DNA from 2 places in the Herbiconiux sp. VKM Ac-2851 genome. Region 1 is predicted to be linked to the other one. Evidence: predicted binding sites of a transcription regulator. Region 1 holds the regulator's gene; the other holds the start of a gene.
The links. The regulator HspR, encoded in region 1, represses chaperone genes until heat shock. The targets are predictions, from matches to a motif close to AAGTTGAGTCNNNNNGACTCAACTT.

Region 1 (6,179 bases):
TCGCCGGGCTGCTGGTGGTGCTCGGCGCCCTGATGCTGCTGGTCGCGTGGATCGCGCTCGGCCTCTCCCTGCTCGAACGGCGGAACGGCAGCGGCAGCGGCAGCGGCAGCAGCAGCAGCAGCAGAAGCACCACCGCCGCCCGCCGCACCTCCCTCAACGAGGTCGTGGCCTCCGCCGCCGCCTGGGGCGCCCCCCTGCTCGTCTCGCTCCCCCTGTTCAGCCGCGACATGTTCGCCTACGTCGGCCAGGGCCGCCTGATGGCCGCGGGCCTCAACCCCTACACCTCCGGCATGGCCGCCCTGCCCGGCTGGTACGGCATCGGCGTCGACCCGCTCTGGGCCGACACGAGCACCCCCTACGGCCCCGTCTTCGTCTGGCTCGAGCGTGTGGTCGTGCAGTCGACGGATGCGCTTCCCACCGAACTGGCCGTCTTCGCCTTCCGCCTGCTGGCCGCTGCCGGCCTCGCGATGCTGGCGTACTACGCCTGGCGGATCGCGCGCCTCCGCGGCCTGAACGAGGCCGGCGTGCTGTGGATCGTGGCGGCCAGCCCCCTCGTCATCATGAACTTCGTGGCGGCCGGCCACAACGACTCGATCATGCTCGCCTTCATCGTCGGAGGCGTCTACTACGCCCTCCGCGACCGCCCGCTGCTCGGCACCGTGTTCATCGCGGTCGCGATCGGGGTGAAGCCGATCGCGCTGATCGCGCTGCCGATCATCGGGCTGATCTGGGCCGGTTCGGCCGCGGGGTGGGGCGCCATCGTCCGCCGCTGGGCCGCGGTCGCCGGAATCGCGCTGGGCGGCCTGGCACTGGTCGGCTGGAGCCTGGGCATCGGCATGGGCTGGCTGGGAGCGCTCGCCACGCCCGTGAGCATCTCGTCGTGGTACGCCCCCGCGAGCATCCTGGGCATCGGTGTCGGCGGTCTGTTCCAGGGCATCGGTCTCGACGGCGGTCTCGCGCAGGAGATCGTGAAGCTCGCCCTGCTGGGGGCCGGATGCACGCTGGCCGCGTACCTCGTGATCGCCCGGCGCCGCCTCGAGCCGCTCACCCTGCTGCTCGGCGTGTTCGCGGCGATCGTGCTCGCGTCGCCGGTGATCCACCCCTGGTACGGGCTGTGGCTGCTGACGCTGCTCGCCCTGACCGGCGCCGAGCGCCTCTGGAGCATGCGCACCGTCGTGTACTCGACCGTGTTCTTCATGCTGATCGGTCTGACCGAGCCGCTCGACCTCATCCCGCGGCTCGAGACCGACACGCGCATCCCGGTGATCATCATCGGCGTGGCGCTCGTGGGGGCCACCGCGGTGCTGATCGGCAGCGAGCTGCTCGTGCGGCGACGCCGTGCGGTGCTCGGGTTCCGGATGCCCGAGCTGGCCTAGCCCGGCCGGCCGCCCCCGCGCGGCCGCTCGGCCCCGCGCGGCCGTTCTGCGCCGTCGCGGCGCCCGTGGTAAGACATACTGTGCTCTCCGCCCACCACCGCCTCCGTCTCGCGATCGGGCTCGTGGGGTCGCTGATGATCCTTGCAAGCTCCTCCGTCGGGGGCTGGCTGGCTCCGGGATCGGGGCTCTGGGACGTCGAGCTCATGGCCGTGCTCCGCAACAGCCGCGGGGCCGTGTACGTCGCCGCGATGCTCGTGGTCGGCGGGGTGCTGATGCTGATGTTCGCCTGGCTGTCGCTGGGGCTGTCGCTGCGGCGGCGCGGAGTCAGCGACGGCAGCGACGCGAACGGCGACGGCCGCGACTCCGACGCCCACGCGGACGGCCGCCTGCGCCGCGTCGTCACCTCGATCGCCGTCTGGGCCACCCCGCTCCTGTTCGCCCTGCCGCTGTTCAGCCGCGACAGCTACGCCTACATCGGCCAGGGCCGCCTGCTCGCCTCGGGCCTCGACCCCTACGCGCACGTGATGGCCGATCTGCCGAACTGGTACGAAACCGGCGTCGACTACAAGTGGTCGACCACGGTCACGCCCTACGGCCCCGTCTTCGTCTGGCTGCAGAACATCGTGGTTCGGGCCACGGATTCGCTGCCGCTCGAGGTGACGCTCCTCGCCACCCGGCTCGTGGCCGTCGCAGGCCTCGCCCTGCTGATCCACTACGCCTGGCGCATCGCCCGCCTGCGCGGCTACGACGAGGCCGCCGTGGTCTGGGCCGTCGGTGCGAGCCCGCTGGTGCTGATGGACTTCGTCGTCTCCGCCCACAACGACGCCCTGATGATCGGGCTGATTGTGGCAGGCACGTACCACGCGCTGCAGCGGCGGCCCCTGCTCGCCGCGGTGCTCATCGGACTGGCCATCGGGGTTAAGCCGATCGCGGTGGTCGCGCTGCCGGTGATCGGCATCATCTGGGCGAGCCGCCGGGCCGACTTCGGCTGGCCCCGCCTGATCGCCTGCTGGGCCGCCGTCTCCGCCGTCGCCGTCGGCGGGGTCGTCGCGTTCGGCGTCGGCATCGGATCGGGCCTCGGCTGGGCGATCGGCCTCGGCACCCCGCTCGAACTCGGCTCGTTCTACTCGCCGTCGCGCATCCTCTCGCTCGCCGCCCGCGACCTGGCGAACGGCGCCGGCCTCGACGGGGCGCTCGCGCAGCGCGTGGTGGTCTGGGCGTTCCTGGCGGCCGGATGCGCGATCGTGGCGTTCCTCGTCACCGTGAAGCGGCGCAGCGACCCGCTCTGGCTGCTCGTCGGCAGCTTCGCCGCGATCGCCCTCTGCGCACCGCTCCTGCACCCCTGGTACGCCCTCTGGGTGCTCAGCCTGCTGGGGGTCGCGGGCATCCGCCGGCCGTGGCAGCTGCGCGTGCTCGTCTACGCCACGGCGTTCTTCGCGATGGTCGGCATCTACGGCGAGCAGCTCGACATGATCGACCGCATCCGGGCCGATCCGGGCATCCCGACCCTCTACGGCTGGGTCGGGGTGATCGGCTCGGCCGTGCTGCTGGTGATCTTCGAGCTGGCCCTGCGCCGGGCACGGCGACGGATGCCCGCCGGCACGCCCCCCGAGGTGCCGATGCTCGCGACCGTCCCGGCCCGCGCCTCGGCCACCGGCCGCGCCCGGCCCGCCGACGCCCCCGTCAGCGCTTCGTCGACACCATCACCGTGAACTTGGCGTTGCGCGCCACCTGACGTGTCTCGCCGACGGCGCGCTGCAGGGCGGCGCGGTAGGAGAGGTGGGAGTTGAAGACCGTCCACAGCTCGCCGCCCGGGGCGAGCACGCGGCCCGCCGCCTGGAACAGCTTCAGCGCGATGCCCGCGTGCACGGTCGAGCCCTGGTGGAACGGCGGGTTCAGCAGCACGAGCTCCGCACTGCCGTCGTCCAAGGTGCTGAGGGCGTCGTCGCGCACGACCTCCACGTTCTCGACGTCGTTGGCCGCCATGGTCGCGCGGGCCGACTCGACGGCCGCCGCCGACTGGTCGGTCGCGAACACGGTGAGCTCGGGGCGGGCGCGCGCGAGATAGGCGCTCAGCACCCCGGTGCCGCAGCCGAGATCGACGGCGGTGCGCGCATCCGCCCGCATCTCGCCGAGGTGCTCGAGCAGGAAGCGGGTGCCGATGTCGATCTTCGTGCCGGCGAAGGCGCCGCCGGTGGCGCAGACCCAGAGGCCGGGGGCGGGCTCGGCGTGGAACTCGCGGCGCATCGCCACGGGCTCGGCGTGCGGATGCGGCTCCGACGCCACGAGCACCCGCGACTTCTGGCGGGCGAGAGTCGCGGTGACGCGCCCGAACGAGCGCTCGAGCACCTCGTTCATCGCGGGGGTCATGTGCTTGAGGCGGCCGCCGGCGTAGACGACGACCTCGGGGTCGGCCCAGGCCGCGATCGCGTGCGCCAGCTCGTCGAGCTCGGCGAGCGAGCGGGGCAGCTGCATCAGCACCACCCGGGCGCCCGCGAGTAGCTCGGGGCCGAGGGGCAGGTTCTCGAAGCGGTCACCGAGATCGCGATCGGATGCGCGGCGCGCGTTCTCGGCGAGGGCGAGCTCCCCGGCCCGCGAGTCCTGGTGCACGCGGACGCTGCGCAGGTCGAGCACCGCCGCCGCCCCCAGCGTCAGGGCGCCGTAGGAGTCGCCGATCACGACGACCCGGCCCACGTCAGCGGTCTTCCCGTCAGCGGTCTTCCCGTCAGCGGTCTTCCCGTCAGCGGTCTTCGCGCCCGTCGCGGCGGCCTTCGTCGTCGTCGTTGCCGCAGCCTTCGCGGCCTTCGCCTCGACCTCGAGCGCGCCGAGCGCCTCGTCGAGGATCAACCGGTCGCTCGCGTCGGCGGCGAACAGGTTGTCGGCCTCGACGTCGGGATGTCGGCGGAGGGCGTCGAACGAGAACTCTGGCACGCCTCAACGTTACGGGGTGCGCCCCTCCACCCCCGAACCCTCCGTCGGCTCAATGTCGGCGAACGCCACCGCGAACAGCACGGAGATCGCCGTCGACAGCAGCACCCCTGTCGCGGAGACCAGCACCACCGCCGTCACCGCGATGTCGTCGACGTACTCGCCCGACCAGATCACGAGGGCCGAGAACATCCCGATCATCACCGCGACCCACCCGGCGACCACCGTCAGCACCGCCACGAGCACGGTCGACAGCGCGAGCGACCACGACACGACCGACCGGGCCCGCCGCAGCCCGCCCCGCCGCAGCAGCGCCGTGCCGGCGAACCACGCCCCGCTCAGCACCACGACGGCGAGCGCCAGCACGAGCCAGCCGCCGACGCTCTGCTCGGCCTCGTCCCACCCGCCGATGCTCCACCAGCTGAAGCCTGCGACCAGCACGGCGAGTGCGCACCCGTCGATGAGCCCGGCGAGCGCGGCCGCGCCCACCTGCGCCCGGTCGACAGACCGTCGCCGGCCCGTCCGCTGCGGCGAAGGAGTCGTCATCCCCCCAGCTTCGGGCCACCCGCCTCACTCGTCAATGAGTAATCGTCAGCAGAAGACGTGAGCCCAAGGTGTGTTGGTCGACAGCGAGCGAGGGTGAGAAAAGGCGCTGGTCAGAGCTCGACGTCGGGGCGCGGGGTCCATACGACGAGCTCGGTGCGGCGCTGGGTGCGGGTGCCGTGCTTGAGCGAGATGACCTCGCCCTCGACGCCGGCCGCGAAGACGCGTCGGCCGGGGCGGTTGAGGAGCTCGTCGGCGAGCGCGCCCTCGAGCTCGCGCACGCGAGCCCCGAGCTGGGCGACCTGGTTCTCGAGCTGCAGGATGCGCGCGATGCCCTCGAGGGAGACGCCCTCCGACGACAGCCGGGCGATCTCGCGCAGCTGCACGACGTCGCGCATCGAGTAGCGGCGGGACTTGCCCGCCGTGCGGGTGGGACGAACGAGCCCCAGGCGGTCGTACTGGCGCAGCGTCTGCGGGTGCATGCCCGCGAGCTCGGCCGCGACCGCGATGGCGAACAGCGGCGAGTTCTCGTCGACCCCGTCCATCTCGCCCTCCGTTCTGTTCTGAATTCCGTTTCGTGCTGAATGAGTGAAATGCGAGAAGCCCCGGCCGCTCCTGATGAGCGGCCGGGGCCGTTCGCTACTCCCGCGCCTTCTCGAGCAGCTCGACGCGCGGGTTCTCGGGCGGCTCCACCGCGTGGAACGCCTCGAGCGCCTCGCGCTGGGCCGGCGACAGGTGCGACGGCACCGCCACCTGCACCACCGCGAGCAGGTCGCCGGTGCCCTTCGAGGTCGAGACCCCGCGGCCCTTCACCCGCAGCACGCGCCCCGAGGGGGTGCCCGCCGCGACCTTGAGCTTGACGGGGGCACCGCCCAGCGTCGGCACCTCGATGGTGGCGCCGAGCGTCGCCTCGACGAACGTGACCGGCACGTTCACCCTGAGGTTCAGCCCGTCGCGCTCGAAGACCGGGTGCTTCCGCACCGAGACAGTGAGCACGATGTCGCCGGGCTCCCCGCCGTCGGGCGAGGGCTCGCCCTTGCCGCGGAGCTTGATCTTCTGCTGGTCGGACACGCCCGCCGGGATCTTCACCGTGATCGGCTTGCCATCGGCTGTCTGCAGCTTGATGGTGTCGCCCTTGACCGCGGTGACGAAGTCGATGGTCGTGCGCGCCGTGACATCGCGACCCCGGGTGGGGCCGTAGGCGCCGCCGAAGCCGGCGCGCCCGCCGCCCCGCCCGAACATGCCGCCGAGGATGTCGTCGAAACCGCCCGGAGCCTGCTGGTAGCTGTAGCTCTGCCCGCGGGCACCGCCACCGCCCTGACCGAACATGCC
Region 2 (6,179 bases), on a different contig from region 1:
CTGCCGCGGGCGAGCGGCGGCGAGGAGGTGGCCGCGGCCGTCGTGCTGCGGCCGGGCGCGACGCTCGACGTCGAGGGGCTGCGCGACTACTGCCGCACGCGGCTCGCGGCGTACAAGGTGCCGCGGCGGATCGTGGCGGTCGACGACCTCCCGCGTTCGCTGATCGGGAAGGTGCTGCGGCGCCAGGTGCGGGAGACGCTGATCGCGTCGCTGTAGCTCCGGCTAGTCCTCCTGCGGGCAGAAGCTCGAGTAGCGGTAGACGCCGTCGGCGAGAGCGGTCGGGCCACCGAGCAGGGTGATGTCGATGGGGTTGAGGATGTCGATCACCTGCCGGGTTGTATCGGGGATGCAGGTTCTCCGCACGAGCATCACGGGCGCATCCGAGCGGGGTGCGACAGCCCCACCGCTGAGCGCGTCGGGGAAGTTCTCCCCCGACGCGAAGTAGACCGCCTCCGCGTGACCCCAGACCCGCCAGGCGATGTTCATCGAGGTGTCGAAACGCTCGAGGCCGGCGATGCGCTCGACGCTGCCCACCCGGCGCTGCAGCCAGGACTCGATCGGTGCGCCGACCGCCGCCTGGCCGCCGGCGATGTAGACCTTCTCCAGGCCGAGGCGGCCGATCAGCGCAGCCGTCTGCGCATCGGGTTCGGTGGCAGAGCCGTTCACGAGCAGCACGGGCCCGCCGAGATGCGCTGCCGCGGGACCGGCGGACAAGGCGTCGGGGTAGCTCGAGCCGGTCGCCACGAAAGCGGCTCCGATCGCCGGGCAGGACGTGGCATCGACCCGGCCGCAGAAGGCGTCGGCGACGACCTTCCGGCTGACCTCGTAACGGTCGGCGCCGCCGATGCGCTGGATCGACGGGGCCAGACCGGCCAGCTGGGCGGCGACCTCAGACGATATCGCGGCCGGGCCGCCGACCACGACGATCCGCTGCGGGCGCAGCCGCTCGAGCTCCGACCGTGTCGCTGCCGGCAGAGTCGCGCGGGCGGTCAGCAGGAGGCTCCCGCCCCGATGGGCCGCTGCCGGGCCGGCACTCAGCGCGTCGGGGAAGTTCTCTCCGCTGGCCAGATAGACGACGGGAACACCCGGCTCGAACGTGCTCTTCGAGGCCGCGGCGGAGACGGCGTAGCGATCGGCGCCGCCGATGCGGAACATCGAGTAGCTGCGCGCCTCCATGCGGGCGTCGACACCGGTCGTTGTCTCGGCGGCGCGCACGGTGACGAGTCGGGCGTCCTGCGGGTAGAGCTCGTCGTCGAAGTACTCGCTGCGGTACTCGTCGTGGTTGTCCTGGTTGTGCGCCTGCACGAAGCGGACCCGATAGTCACCGGCGGGGAGGCCGGCGAGTCGGTAGTTCCAGCCGGTCGGCCCCGATGGAAAGTTCGTCCACTCCCCGGTCACGGGATCGCGGCGCTCCGCATTCACCACGACCCGGGCGTCGCTGCGGCCGTCCCAGACCGTGATCCGCCCCTCGATGCTGCCGGCCCGCTCCACTGTGACGTCGGTTCCGGCGTACACGATGCCGTCCTGGAAGTCGCGCGACCCGAGCTCGACCCGCACCCAGTTGCGGGAGTCGGGGATGGGATCGAGTTGTCCGGCGTCGTTTCCGAACGACACGTCGTAGCGTCCCGGAGTGTCCACCAGGATCTCGTACCGGCCGGCCGCGTCCGTCACGGTGGTCACGTCGCTCGAGTCGCCGTCGGGGTCCAGCGTCACCGTGACGCCCTCCGCCGGGACGATCGCCCCCGTCGCGTCGGTCGTGGTCACGGTGCCGTCGATGGCGGGACGGTTGGTGAGCTCGACGTCGTAGCCGGTCAGCGCCTGACCGGTTGCGATGTCCACGGGGGTCGCACCCTCCCGCGTGGGAGAGTCCTTCCACCACTCGGGAAGCCAGCGCTCCCGTTCCGCGGTGAGCGCGAAGTCGTAGCGGCCGGGAGGCAGGTCGGACACGGTGTAGCGACCGGTCGTGGCGTCGATGCGCGCATGCAGATCATGCTGGATCGGATAGCCCGCGAACGCCGGATCGATGAAGGTGGGCAGGATGCGGTCGGGAATGCCGTGCGCGCTCGAGATGGTTCCTGAGACGGTCGCCTCGGGAAGCAGCTGAGGCTCGATCGAGAGCGATTCACCCGCCACGGCGGTGATGAGGAGGGGGCGGCCACCCGTGGTCGTGTCGTCGCCTCGATAGTCGCGATAGTCGACGACGACCGCGTACTCGCCAGGAGCGAGTTCGGCGGTGAAGGGCGCATCGTTCTGGCGGACCGTCCAACTGAACCATCCGCCGGTTCCACCGGTCTTCGGCACGAATCGGACACCAACGAGGGCCCCCGTGCTCCAGGTGGCCTCCGGTGCGACGTCGACGGACACCGTCACGGAGGCAGTGGTCGGCGCGCGCTCCAGAAGAACCTGGGCCGCGGCGGGCGACGAGGCAGCCAGCAGGCCGAGGCCGACCGCGATCGAGGCGGCAGCCGCAGCGGCGCGGCGCGTGTTGATGCTCATGGTGACAGAAGACCCCCTGCCGGAATCATGGCATGGACGAGCAGGTACGGATGCGAACGGGCGCCGTCAATGGTGGTCCCCGGATTGGGTGTGAGCACCGCGGGTGAACATACTGGGGAGATGGTCTCCGGGGGCATCGACATCGTCGGGACGGCGTTCCAGCCCATCGTCGAGATCTCGTCGGGCCGGGTCGTCGCCCACGAGGCGCTGTCGCGGTTCGCCGACGGCGACGGAGTCGTGACGCCCGACGTGGCCTTCTCCGACGCCTACGCGAGCGGCCGGATCGAGAGCGTCGACGCCGACTGCCTCGAGCGCGCCGTCGACGCCGCGGGGGCGTTCGGCGGCCGGGACGCGCACGAGCTGTTCCTCAACGTGGAGCCGCCGACGCTCTGGCGCCGCGAGCTGCCGGCTGCCCTGCGGCGCGGCCTGCCGGTGACCATCGAGATCACCGAGCGCGCGCTCGGGCAGGACACCGGGCGGCTGCTCGGCGCCATCCGTCGACTGAGGGAGCTCGGGCACGCCATCGCCGTCGACGACCTCGGCGCCGAACCCGCGACCCTCGCCCTGCTGCCGCTGATCGCGCCCGACGTGATCAAGCTCGACATGGGGCTGATCCGGCAGCGGCCCGACCGGCACGCGGCCCGCATCATGACCGCCATCGCCGACTACGCCGGCCGGAGCGAGGCCTTGGTGCTCGCCGAGGGCATCGAGAACGAGCGGCACGAGGTGATGGCGCGTGCGCTCGGCGCCACCCTCGGTCAGGGCTGGCACTACGGCCGCCCCGCCCCGGCCTCGGCCGCCGCCCCCGTCGCGACGAGCCGCGAGGAGCGGGACGAGTGGCGGGCGCAGGTGTCGCGCTCGGCGGCGGCCGCTGCCGCCGTCGACACCTCGGCTACCCCCTTCGAGCTGGTCGCCACCGCCATCGAGCCGCGTCGCGCCGAGCGGGGACTGCTGCTGCAGGTCAGCCGCTTCCTCGAGGAGCGGGCCTCGGCGGGCGGTGACACCGCGGTGCTGCTCGCGACCTTCCAGCGCGAGGCCAACGTCACGCCGGGGACGCGGGCGCGCTACGAGTGGCTCGTCGACCGCGGCTGCCTCCTCACCGTGTTCACGGTGGGCGAGTCGGCCGGGCTCCCCGCGCCGGCGCAGAACAGGGTGATCGCCGACGACGACCGGCTCGCCGCGGAGTGGGACGTGATCGTGCTCACCGCCGACCACGCCGCCGCGCTGACCGCGCGCGAGGTCGACCCGTCCGAGCGTCCGGGCAGCGAGTACGACTTCGTGCTGACGACCGACCGGGAACTCGTCACCCGTGCCGCGCGGGCGCTGCTGACGAGCGGGCGCGGCTGAGGGCTGCAGCTACTTCAGCGCCGAGCGCCGGGTGCTGACGAGGGTGACGACGCCCCAGGCGAAGATCGCGCCGCCGACCCAGGTGAAGGTGTGGATGAAGGCCGGCCCGCCGTTGAGGTCCCAGGCGATGCCGCCGGCGAGGAACACGATGCCGAGCACGATCAGCGTCACGGCGATGCTCCGCTTCGTCGCCACGGGCATGGTCTGCAGGCCGTCGGTGTTGGTCATGGTGGTCCCCCTTCACGGAACCGCCCCCTCGGCGGTCTCCTCGCCGCCATTAAAGCGGATCCGAGCCCGTCACGAAGCCGATGGCCACCCTCGGGAATAAGCGGGGCCCTCCAGCGTTGAACTTGAGCGTAAGGCACTCAAGTTTCAAACCAGGAGGTTTCGTGCCCGAGAACTTCACCCCCAATGAGGGCGCCGGATCGTTCGACGAATTCCTCGCCCGTTACCTCGAGGGCGAGCGCGCCGCGCGCGCCGGTCGCTCCATCGACCTCAGCAAGCTGATCAGCCGCCGCACGCAGGAGCTGCTGTCCGAAGCCGGCAGCTACGCCGTCGAGCACGGCCACCGCGAGCTCGACGCGCTGCACATCCTGCGCACGATCGCGCCGCAGCAGCCCGCGGCCGAAGCCATCCGCAACGTCGGAGCCGACCCCGCGGCGATCGCCCGCGCCGCCGAGCTCCGCCTTCCCGCCGCGAGCACCGATCGCGTGACCGCGCCCGCGCTCACCCAGTCGGCCCAGCGCGCGCTGTTCCACGCCTACCAGGTGGCCCGCGCGTCCGGCTCGACCTACATCGACCCCGAGCACCTCTTCTTCGCGCTCGTGATCAACCAGGACTCCCCCGCCGGTCAGGTGCTGGCCCAGGCGGGTGTCACCCCCGACGCCCTCCAGGAGGGCATGCGTCAGAACCTCGGTGCCACGGGTGCCGCGGCGACGGATGCTCGCGGTGAGGCTGGGGCGGACGGCGAGAGCCGCGCATCCGAGACCCCGACCCTGGACAAGTTCGGCACCGACCTGACCGAGCTCGCCCGCGAGGGTTCGCTCGACCCCGTGATCGGACGGCTCGACGAGATCGAGCAGACCATCGAGATCCTCTCGCGCCGCACCAAGAACAACCCGGTTCTCGTGGGTGAGGCCGGCGTCGGCAAGACCGCGATCGTCGACGGCATCGCCCAGGCGATCGTCGACGGCGGCGTGCCCGAGCAGCTGCGCGACAAGCGCGTGGTCTCGCTCGACCTGCCCGCGATGCTCGCCGGAACCAAGTTCCGTGGCGACTTCGAGGAGCGCCTGACCTCCCTGATGGACGAGATCTCGGCCCACAAGGACGAGCTGATCGTCTTCATCGACGAGCTGCACACCGTGGTCGGCGCGGGTGGCTCCGGTGAGGGCGGGATGGACGCCGGGAACATCCTGAAGCCGCGTCTGGCCCGGGGCGACCTGCACCTGCTGGGCGCCACCACGCTCAAGGAGTACCGCGCGATCGAGAAGGACCCGGCGCTGGAGCGCCGCTTCTCGCCCGTGACGGTCGGCGAGCCCTCCCAGGCCGATGCCGTGCAGATCCTGCACGGACTGCGGCCCGCGTACGAGGAGCACCACGGTGTCTCGTACACCGACGCGGCCCTCTCGGCCGCGGTGGAGCTCTCGGCCCGCTACGTCAGCGACCGCTTCCTGCCCGACAAGGCGATCGACCTGATCGACCAGGCCGGCGCGCGGCTCAGGCTGTCGCTCGGCAAGGTGGCGTCGGTGGTCGACACCGGTGCGCTGATGGCCGACCTGGCCGCGCTCGAGGCCGCCAAGAACTCGGCGGTGTCGCTCGAGCACTACGAGGAGGCGTCGCGGATCCGCGATGAGATCGAGGACGTCCAGCACCAGCTGGCCGAGGCCTCGTCGGTGAACCGGCGGGTGGCGGCCGAGCAGGCCTCCTTCGCCGCTGCGCGCGGCGTCGAGTCGGATGCGGTGGTCGACGAGGCGGAGATCGCCGCGGTGATCTCGCGCGCGACGGGCATCCCGATCTCGCGTCTCGGTGACGTCGACCGGGCCCGGCTGGCCGCCCTCGAGGGCGAGCTGCACGAGCACGTGATCGGACAGGACGACGCCGTGACCGTGGTCGCCAAGGCCGTGCGCCGCAACCGCACGGGCATGGGCGACGCGAACCGGCCGATCGGCTCGTTCCTCTTCCTCGGCCCGACCGGCGTCGGCAAGACCGAGCTGGCGAAGACGCTCGCGTCGTCGCTGTTCGGCTCGCCCGATGCGATGCTGCGCTTCGACATGTCGGAGTTCGGCGAGCGGCACACCGTGTCGCGCCTCGTCGGTGCCCCTCCCGGATACGTGGGC

Region 2: HQQ85_RS00405 (ATP-dependent Clp protease ATP-binding subunit) is a predicted target of HspR. The motif match lies at 4,191-4,215, and genes of this name have one in related genera.

The regions. Positions count from the first base shown of each region.
Region 1 covers NZ_JABMLJ010000002.1:466,750-472,928, reverse strand. The annotation lists gene mptB (polyprenol phosphomannose-dependent alpha 1,6 mannosyltransferase MptB) at 1-1,376, shown strand, start outside; gene mptB (polyprenol phosphomannose-dependent alpha 1,6 mannosyltransferase MptB) at 1,457-3,088, shown strand; gene HQQ85_RS08915 (class I SAM-dependent methyltransferase) at 3,060-4,307, opposite strand; gene HQQ85_RS08910 (hypothetical protein) at 4,317-4,850, opposite strand; gene HQQ85_RS08905 (heat shock protein transcriptional repressor HspR) at 4,961-5,392, opposite strand; gene HQQ85_RS08900 (DnaJ C-terminal domain-containing protein) at 5,487-6,179, opposite strand, start outside.
Region 2 covers NZ_JABMLJ010000001.1:80,443-86,621, reverse strand. The annotation lists gene HQQ85_RS00425 (long-chain-fatty-acid--CoA ligase) at 1-216, shown strand, start outside; gene HQQ85_RS00420 (cell wall-binding repeat-containing protein) at 223-2,496, opposite strand; gene HQQ85_RS00415 (EAL domain-containing protein) at 2,617-3,843, shown strand; gene HQQ85_RS00410 (hypothetical protein) at 3,853-4,071, opposite strand; gene HQQ85_RS00405 (ATP-dependent Clp protease ATP-binding subunit) at 4,233-6,179, shown strand, end outside.